Regions from separate parts of the Halobacillus sp. B23F22_1 genome, predicted to be linked through region 2. Evidence: riboswitches for the same ligand, from Rfam matches in the RefSeq annotation. Region 2 holds a riboswitch; each other region holds the start of a gene.

Region 1 (3,279 bases), on a different contig from region 2:
TACTTCACTCATATCAAACCAAATCGCTGTGTTCATTTACGTGGTTCTTGCAGCTGTGTATTTTTATAACTTATATAAAATCTGGATAGTGAACCGTGATCATTTACGAAAAGGCGTCCCTGAAGAAGAACAGTATTCATTTAAACAAGTGGCTATTTTAGACTTCGCTTATTTTATTACTTTTGGCTCAGAATTAGCCGTTATTTCTATGCTGCCGATGTTTTTTGAAGCTACGTTTAGTATGGGAGTAGCCGGAGCTGGAATGATCGCCAGTTCGTTTGCCTTTATGAACCTCATCGCCCGTCCTGGAGGCGGTTGGCTCAGTGATAAATTTGGCCGTAAGAAGACTCTCATTATTTTGTTGGCCGCTACCTCCGTCGCTTATCTTGGAATGGCTCAGATCGGGTCCGATTGGTCGATTGTAGCTGCTGTTCTATTGACAATGACGTGTTCCTTTTTTGTACAGGCTGGCGAGGGTGCTGTATTCTCGATGGTGCCACTTGTGAAAAAACGCTTGACTGGACAGGTCGCCGGGATGGTTGGTGCTTATGGAAATGTAGGTTCTGTTTTATTTCTAGCCGTACTTGGCGTACTGAATCCTTCGCTGTTCTTTTTTGGAATTTCTATTATGGCGTTTTGCTGCTTTATCGCTTGTTTCTTCTTAAACGAACCAGGCAAAGCACATATCACCGAACTTCAGCCAGTAAAGGAAGAAGAAACGAGAAAATCTGGAAAAGAAGTGGCGATGTAAATTCTTTTAAAAGCTTGGGACAAAATCGAAGAGCGTACCGGGTACCAGGTACCGAAATTCCCACTTGGCACTTCGCTCTTTTACAGCTTTTCGGTACCAGGTACCCTGATGCTCCATTGACAGCTTCATCCTCCCATGCTAGTCTTATAATCAATTCAATAGAATCTCTTATTTCGAGAGGTGGAGGGACTGGCCCTGTGAAACCCGGCAACCGATCTACTTGATTGTGGTGCTAATTCCAGCAAAGCGAAGGCTTTGAAAAATAAGAGAGGTGCGTGTGTAAACCTCTCTCACCGAGAGGTTTTTTATATACACATGCTAGATAAACTAAATATCTTAAATCACTCAGGTGTTGGCTAAGTTCATAAGAGCTTATTCAGCTTAAAAGGGAAGTCCGGTGAAAATCCGGCACGGTCCCGCCACTGTTAGAGGGAGCATCCTGCAGCAAGTCACTTTCTTTTGAATAAAAGATGGGAAGACGCAGGAATGTGAAGATCTTAAGTCAGGAGACCTGCCTGGTGATGACGCACTACAACCTACGGGTAATAGGGAGGTGTTAGGACAAGTAATGGGATCAGTCTGTCTAAACAGACGATTTTAAATATGCTGTCATAACAATCTCTCTTTAAGAAGGGAGATTTTTTTATGGATTTTTTATTATACAAGGAGGAACCAGGATGACAAAAAGTTCAAATTTAGGCTATCCAAGAATTGGAGAAAAGCGTGAATGGAAAAAAGCATTAGAACAGTACTGGAAAGGAAATATAAGTGAGCAAGAGCTTCAAACTGAATTAGAAAAGTTAAGACTCTATGACCTTAAGAAACAAAAAGATCTGGGCATTGATTTAATCCCTGTTGGAGATTTCAGTCTCTATGATCATGTCCTGGATACAGCTGTGATGTTTGGCTTAATCCCTGAACGTTTTCAGCAGCAAGACGAAAATTCCCTGCATACTTATTTTGATATCGCTCGTGGCAATAAAAACGCTGTAGCTTCAGAGATGACAAAATGGTTTAACACGAACTACCATTACATCGTTCCTGAAGTTTCATCAGATTCGGAGCCAAAACTAGTAGAAAACCGACTGCTTCCCTACTTTTTAGAAGCAAAGGAAAAGCTCGATATTACAGGAAAACCGGTCCTTCTCGGTCCTGTTTCCTTATTAAAATTATCAAAAGGCTTTGAGGACAAAGACTTTGAGAGATTAGTTGAGAAACTCGTACCGTTGTACATACAAGTCCTGCAACAGCTAGAAAAAGCAGGAGCAGAATGGGTACAAATCGATGAGCCAATTTTAGCCACAACACTGACTAAGGATGAAATTAATGTATTTAAGAATGTCTATCAATCCATCGATCGTAAACTTTCCAGTCTGAACGTATTACTGCAAACATATTTTGAATCCATTGATTATTATGAAGAAGTTGTATCTCTTCCCGTAGCTGGAATTGGACTTGATTTCGTACATGATCAAGGGGCGAACCTGGAGGCAATAAAGAATTTCGGGTTTCCTGCAGAAAAAACGTTGGCAGCAGGCGTCATCAATGGGCGAAACATTTGGAAAGATGATCTTTCTGCTTCATTGACTCTGCTGGAAACGCTGCGTTCTTTCGTAAATGAGGATCGCTTAATTGTTCAACCTTCTTGCAGTTTATTACATGTACCCGTAACGGTTGAAACGGAATCTGAATTAGATCCGCAACTAAAGAATGCGTTGGCCTTTGCCGACCAAAAGCTGGAAGAGATTAAACTTTTAACAGAAGGCTTAAATAAAGGCAGAAAAACGGTTGAAGAAAAACTGACATTCCAAGCCGAATGCCGCGAACAATTATGGCAGTCTGAGATCAGAAATAACACAGATGTACAAAAGGAAGTCGAATTTTGGAAAGGCGTTGAACCAACACGCGAACAACATTTCTCTGAGCGCCAATCCATTCATCAAAACTTTTTTAACCTTCCTTTACTGCCCACTACGACAATTGGAAGTCTGCCGCAAACAACAGAAATCCGACAAGGACGTCTTAAATGGCGCAGAGGAGATTGGACGGATACTGACTATCAGAGCTTTATTGAAGCAAATATGAGAGAATGGATTGCACGTCAGGAGGAAATTGGACTTGACGTTCTAATACACGGAGAGTTTGAACGAAATGATATGGTCGAATTCTTCGGTGAAAAACTCGAGGGGTTTGCTTTTACAAAATATGCCTGGGTGCAGTCCTATGGTTCGCGCTGCGTGAAGCCTCCTATTATTTATGGTGATGTTGCTTTAACCGAGCCGATGACCGTGAAGGAAATCAGTTATGCTCAATCGTTGACCAAAAAGCCGGTTAAAGGAATGCTCACAGGGCCGATTACAATTTTAAATTGGTCTTTTGTGCGCGAGGATATCAGCGAATTCGATGTAACCAAGCAAATTGCTTTAGCGCTGCAAAAAGAAATTAGAGCTTTAGAAGAAAACCATATTCATATGATACAAGTTGATGAACCTGCTTTACGGGAAGGCTTGCCGCTTAAACCTAAGAAA
Region 2 (3,279 bases):
CCCGGCTTTTGTCATTGCGGGCTCGCTTTTATATGGTGCCCTTTTTCTAGGAGGATAAATGTTTAACTTAATGAATCATTTATCCCCTCTTTCTCGTATACAATAAGGACGAGACAGGAAAGGGGAGAGATCGTGAGCAATTATTCGATTGATGAATTCATAAGAAAAACGAAGCAGGATGAAGCTGAAAATGAGTTCTTTGAACTGGAAACAGAGCGTATATTAGAAGTAAACCTTTCTGATCAAGTATGGGCCAAAGCAGGATCGATGATTTCCTATAATGGTTCCATCAAGTTTGAAAGGGAAGGGATACTCGAACATGGTGTGGGAAAAATGTTTAAGAAAGCCTTCTCGGGCGAAGGCAGTTCTTTGATGAAGGCAGCCGGAAAAGGTCGTCTATACTTAGCTGATCAAGGGAAAAAGATTACTATTTTTGATTTAAATAATGAATCCATTACTGTTAACGGGAACGATCTTCTTGCCTTTGAGCCTGGCATATCATGGGATATTAAATTAATGAAAAAAGTAGCTGGCATGATGTCTGGCGGACTGTTCAACGTGACGTTAGAGGGCCGGGGAAGGGTGGCGATTACTTCTCACTATGAGCCATTAACTTTGCTTGTACGACCAGGGGATCCTGTCATTACAGATCCAAATGCGACGGTAGCCTGGTCAGGACATTTAAAGCCGGAATTTCGTACTGATGTAAGTCTAAAGACATTTATTGGCCGTGGGAGCGGTGAATCTGTTCAAATGGAGTTTAAAGGTGAAGGGTTTGTCATTGTACAGCCGTTTGAAGAGGTCATAACAACGGGAAATGGAAATTCATAAATTTTTCAAAAAAAATGAAGCATTCGCCTTTACTTCGAGATTGAAACATTGTAATATATAAAATAACTTAAAATTATAACGGAAACTTCTTATCCAGAGAGGCGGAGGGACTGGCCCTTTGATGCCCGGCAACCATCGAATTAATCTAAGGATTGACGAGAACGGTGCCAATTCCTGTAGAGTGTTATTTCACTCTAGAAGATGAGAGGATCGTACGGAAATTTACGACCCCTTTTCTTATACTGGATAAGAAAAGGGGTTTTTTGGTAGCTTGAACCGTCAAACTCTCTTAGGTGGAAGTTGCGTTAATGGAAAGGGAAGATGACAAATGGCAACAGCAATTTTTGGAGCAGGATGTTTTTGGGGAGTTGAAGCTTTCTTCGAGCGTTTCGAAGGAATTACACATACACGTGTAGGGTATACGGGCGGCCATGTTGAAAGTCCAACCTACGAACTAGTGAAAACAGGAACAACTGGCCATGCAGAAGCAATTCGTATTGAATATGACCCAGAAGTCATTACGTATGGCGGATTGGTTAATATCTTTTTTGAAGCCCATGACCCTACAACTAAAAATAAGCAGGGAATCGATGTTGGTCATCAATATCGTTCCGCTATCTTTTACCAAAATGAAGCTGAAAAAGCCATTGCTGAGGAGAAAATTCAGCAGTGGACAAATAAAGGGATTTTTAAACGTAGAATCGTAACTGAAGTTACACCGGCCCGTGAATTTTATGAGGCGGAAGAATACCATCAAAAGTATGCTCAGAAGAATGGCTCCTTTGCTTGCGGCATTGGCTGATCTTATTAAAAATCCGCTTCCTTTTAAATAAAGGAAGCGGATTTTTATGTTTATTCTAAAGTAGATTCGATTTCTCGATTTAATTTCTTCATTCTGTCTTTGATTACAGAAGTATCGGCAAACAGGTCATGGATCCCTTGATGCTTTTTCGTGAAGATGACTACAAGATAAGGAAGACCTAAAACAGCCATACTTATATAACGTCCTACAAACTCTCTGTAAATAATCTGCCCTTTCGTTAAGTGCTTTCCTTTTAATGATTCTACCGATAACCCCAGAGTCATTTTTCCTAATGTGGCCCGGAAATAGAAAGTCATTAATACAAAATAAAGAAAAAACACAATCGATTGAGTGATGTTCGCGGCGCTTAACAGCTCAATCCAAAGCTTGGCTTCGGATAGATTGGTTACTCTTAAAAGCGGGCGCGTGATGATTGAATTGATACTCCAAATTACAATTAAATCAATGATGTAAGCAAAAAAACGTGGAATAAAACCAGCGTATACGATACGGTGGATTTCGTTAAGGTTTGATGTCACAGCTTGATTTAAGTGATTGGGCTGATGGGTGGGTTCTACTGTATCCATCTAATTCCTCCTTTACTCAGAATACATGTACATTAATCTAGGACCTTGACGTTTCTCGATCATTTCGTTGATCCATTTTACTTCGCTTGTTGGCAGGAAACTTTTCATATCGATAGGAATACCGAACAACCTTTCTCCACTAGGCTGGTACTCAATTACTTCAGGATTCCCGCCGATTTCTTCTTTCAGGGCAGCTAACGCATCTTCTTCAAATCCGATGTTGTCAATTAGGCCATTATCTAATGCTTGCTGACCAGAATAAATACGGCCGTCTGCAATTTCTATTACTTCATCTTCAGGCATGTCACGACCTTCACTGATGACATCGACAAACCCTTGGTAGGACTCATCTACAAGCGTTTGAATAATTTCACGGTCTTCCTCTGTCATTTCTTTAGTTGGACTCATAATATCTTTAAATTCGCCGCTCTTGATGGTATTGAATTTAACGCCATATTCATCGGCTAATTCTTCATAATTTACGCTTTCCATAATAACGCCTAATGAGCCGGTAAATGTTTCTTCAGAAGCAAATATTTGATCCGCTGGAGTTGATATGTAATAGCCTCCAGAAGCAGCCATACCGCCCATTGAAACATATAGAGATTTATCTTCTTCTTTTAATTCATTCAGCTTGTCGTGAATTTCAGCACTTTCAAACACTCCTCCGCCTGGGGAGTTTACGTAAAGCAACACTCCATTAATGCTAGGGTCTTCTTTTATGGCTTCTAACTGTTCTAGTAAAGCTTCATGGTTATAACCTTCTCCCATAAAAGGATTAGATCCCTGGCCGCTCATTATTGTTCCCTCTACGGATATACGGGCTATACGATCCGAGGAGGAGCCTTCTTCAATAACTTCTTCTCTTGGTTTCTCATTATTGCTGTCTCCACCAAACAATCCTTGGGAAGACTCCGTAAACGTACTTGATGTTAAAAAGCCAATGCTTTGAATGAGGATCGCAATAATTAATAAAGCGGAAGCAATCCCTATAGCGATCAAACGTTTTTTCATATCTATCTATCCTTTCTTAATTGCTTTGAACCACTAGCTTAGCAA
Region 3 (3,279 bases), on a different contig from region 2:
ATTATCAACAAAAGTCAGGCAGTCGTTGGCTTTCGCAAGCTTACTTACAGCTTGAATATCGGTGATATTTAATAAAGGATTGGAAGGTGTTTCAATATACAATACCTTTGTATTCGGTTGTATAGCAGTTGCTACCTCGTGAAGATCTGTCATATTAACAAACGTATGCTCAATGCCAAAACGACCTAAAACATCATGAATCATTCGAAATGTACCGCCATATACGTCTTCTGAAATAACAACGTGATCGCCTTTTGATAGAAGCATGAAAGAGGTTGAAATGGCTGCCATTCCTGAAGCAAATGCAAACCCGCGTGTACCGCCTTCTAGATTAGCAATCGTATCTTCTAACGCTTCCCTTGTAGGATTTCCGGAACGACTATAGTCATAGATACCCGGGTTATCAAAGTCAGCCTGATGGAACGTGGAAGCTTGCTGAATCGGCACACTTACCGCCCCGGTTTCCCGGTCAAATTTGTGATCATTGTGAAGCAGACGAGTTTGAAACGTGTGATGATTAGTCATGGTAAATTTCCTCCTTTTTTAAGCTGGCCAGTGCTTGTTCTAAATCCGTTTTTAAGTCATCGACATGTTCAATTCCTACTGAAAAACGTAACAACCGATTACATACCCCGTAGCGCTGACGTGTCTCTTCTGGTATATCAGCGTGTGTTTGCGTGGTTGGGTAAGTGATGAAGCTCTCTACGCCTCCAAGGCTTTCAGCGAACGTAATGACTTCTAACTTTCGTAAAAATGGATCGACACAATACTCAGATTTCAGTCTGAACGAAAGCATGCCGCCGCGTCCCGGGTAAAAGACGTCCGTTATATCTTCATGCTCTTTTAAAAACGCTACGAGGAAAGCAGCATTCTTCTCGTGTTTTTCCATTCTTATAGATAACGTCTTCATTCCTCTCATAAGCAGCCATGAATCAAAGGGTGATAGTACGGCCCCGGCCGTATTCTGAAAATAACCTATCTTTTCACTCAATTCTTCATTTTTAGCAACCACTAGACCAGCGAGGACATCGTTATGGCCGCCTAAGTACTTCGTGGCGCTGTGAATGATGATGTCGGCACCTTCAGTAATTGGCTGTTGAAGGAGTGGAGTATAAAGCGTATTATCAACAAGCAGTAAAACATCATGTTTTTTAGCAATGATCGAAATAGCCGGTATATCTGCTGTGTGCATGAGTGGATTCGTAGGCGATTCAATGTAGAGCGCCTTCGTTTGCTCCGTTATGTAGTTTTCAATTTGTGAGAGCCGCTTACTGTCACAATAGATGAATTTCAGGCCATATTGATTGGAGAGATAGTCGAAGAATCGGTAACTTCCACCGTAAACGTCTTCTGAAACGACAATTTCATCCCCTGTTTTGAAAATGGATAAGGCCCCTTGAATGGCCGCCATACCTGAGCTGAAAGCGAAGGCTGCATTTCCTTTTTCTAGATCTGCTACGGATTGTTCAAGAAGCGTACGTGTTGGATTGCCTGTTCTTGTATAGTCAAAGCCAGTGGACTCCCCAAGCCCTGGATGTTCATAGGCGGTGGAAAAGTGAACAGGTGCGTTAATTGCTCCTGAAGCATCCCCGTTATTTTTTCCTGTATGAACTAATTTTGTTTCTGCTTTTCTACCACACATGATCATTCCCCGTTTCGTTGAAAAATAAAAAAAGCCTTCTTATAAGAAGAAGACTTTGTTGTTTAAATCCTTCTTCTTATCTTCCAAGTTGACGAATCAACTTGCTGGAGTTAGCACCTTACTGGTCGTACCAGTGGTTGCTGAGGCTTCGACGGGCCAGTCCCTCTGCCTCTCGTGATAAGAAATCAATATTCGTTATTTAATTCTTTCACCCTAATGTACACTACAGATAAAGGTTTGACAAGGGTATAAATAGAATTTTGCGAATTTTATATAGAAATTGAATCAATATAAACCTATATAGAAGGATATGTTACTGGATTAGAAAGTTATGAATAAATTTTGCCTTTTGAGGAAAGTTGATAATTATTGCAGGGTAATGATTAAACGGTAAGTGTATCTTATAAATAAGGAAAAGAAACAAAAATCCGATTGCTACTTCTTGCACAAGTTGTCAGGGACTATGCAGAATTGTTCATAGCAGTTAAAAACCAATCGAAAATTATCCGAAATGAAACCATTCTAATTGTAAAAATAATGGAGTTATATATAATAGGAAGAAACTCGGATTTTAAGGAGGAAATATTTTGGGATTTTTAGACGGTCTTATGGGCAATGCCAGTGAAGTGGATAAAGAAAAACTGAGCAAGGAATTAAAGCACGTTTTAATTAATGACGAAATAGTAGAAAGCGGATATAAGGTAATAAGGGACTCATTCATTTTCACAAACAAACGATTAATTCTAGTAGACAAACAGGGAATGACAGGTAAGAAAGTCGAGTACCACAGTATCCCTTATAAAACCATTACACACTTCAGTACAGAGACGGCGGGCAGCTTCGACCTTGATTCTGAATTAAAAATTTGGCTTTCAGGTCAGTCCGCTCCGATCGAAAAACTGTTTAAAAAAGACAGTCCGATTGAAGACGTACAGCGTACGCTTGCTCAATATGTACTGTAATAATGAGCTTTAAGAATAGAGTAGTCCCTTTCAATTGCTGAAAGGGAAGTTTAATAAAAGCTTGCGTCTAATATGGCGTAAGCTTTTTCTAGTTTCTACTATTGTAAGGCACTCCTCATTTTGTTCCTTCATACATTGGAAGGAGGGAGGGGGGATGTGTATGGCAGTGACTGAATTATTTACCCTTTATGTCATAGGGTTGAGCGGCTTTGTATCAAAGAGAGCAGGTTGGCTGCCACAGCAAACGGAACAAGTACTAGCTCCGCTGGTCTTAAATATTACCCTTCCTTGTTTGATCTTAGCTTCCATGAACTTCTCTGAGGAATTACATATTTTTGGGGATTTTTTCATGCTGATTCTGCTCTCCGGCTATGCTCTTCTCACAGCTTATCTACTTTCACTAAGTATTAAGAAACGAACAAAAGTTGGGGAGTCAAGAGGAGTTGTGTATCAGTCTTTAATGTTGTTTGGAAATCAAGGCTTTATCGGTTATGCGGTGTGTTATGCCTTATTCCGTGAGCAAGGCATAATGTATGCGGCAATTTTCAATTTATTATATTTACTTTTAATATGGATATATGGTATTTATCTCTTTGTCGGGAGAAAAAATTCCTTTCGTTTGAGAGAAGTGTTTTTTAACCCCGGTATTCTAGCTACTGTATTCGGTGTGCTGAT

Evidence for each region. Region 2 has a riboswitch for S-adenosylmethionine ahead of msrA (peptide-methionine (S)-S-oxide reductase MsrA). Riboswitches for the same ligand answer to the same signal wherever they lie in the genome.
Region 1: it holds a riboswitch for S-adenosylmethionine, as region 2 does, so the genes downstream of both, metE (5-methyltetrahydropteroyltriglutamate--homocysteine S-methyltransferase) here and msrA (peptide-methionine (S)-S-oxide reductase MsrA) in region 2, are expected to answer to the same signal.
Region 3: it holds a riboswitch for S-adenosylmethionine, as region 2 does, so the genes downstream of both, ACGTNH_RS12560 (methionine biosynthesis PLP-dependent protein) here and msrA (peptide-methionine (S)-S-oxide reductase MsrA) in region 2, are expected to answer to the same signal.

Annotation. Positions count from the first base shown of each region.
Region 1 covers NZ_JBIEKE010000002.1:998,901-1,002,179, forward strand. Annotated here, with positions in the region: gene ACGTNH_RS12800 (NarK family nitrate/nitrite MFS transporter) at 1-751, shown strand, start outside; SAM riboswitch class I at 917-1,020, shown strand; cobalamin riboswitch at 1,081-1,284, shown strand; gene metE (5-methyltetrahydropteroyltriglutamate--homocysteine S-methyltransferase) at 1,429-3,279, shown strand, end outside.
Region 2 covers NZ_JBIEKE010000003.1:214,723-218,001, reverse strand. Annotated here, with positions in the region: gene ACGTNH_RS16235 (chromate transporter) at 1-58, shown strand, start outside; gene ACGTNH_RS16230 (AIM24 family protein) at 133-831, shown strand; SAM riboswitch class I at 918-1,039, shown strand; gene msrA (peptide-methionine (S)-S-oxide reductase MsrA) at 1,160-1,633, shown strand; gene ACGTNH_RS16220 (RDD family protein) at 1,684-2,220, opposite strand; gene sppA (signal peptide peptidase SppA) at 2,233-3,234, opposite strand.
Region 3 covers NZ_JBIEKE010000002.1:938,825-942,103, reverse strand. Annotated here, with positions in the region: gene metC (cystathionine beta-lyase) at 1-525, opposite strand, end outside; gene ACGTNH_RS12560 (methionine biosynthesis PLP-dependent protein) at 518-1,642, opposite strand; SAM riboswitch class I at 1,716-1,826, opposite strand; gene ACGTNH_RS12555 (PH domain-containing protein) at 2,230-2,604, shown strand; gene ACGTNH_RS12550 (AEC family transporter) at 2,765-3,279, shown strand, end outside.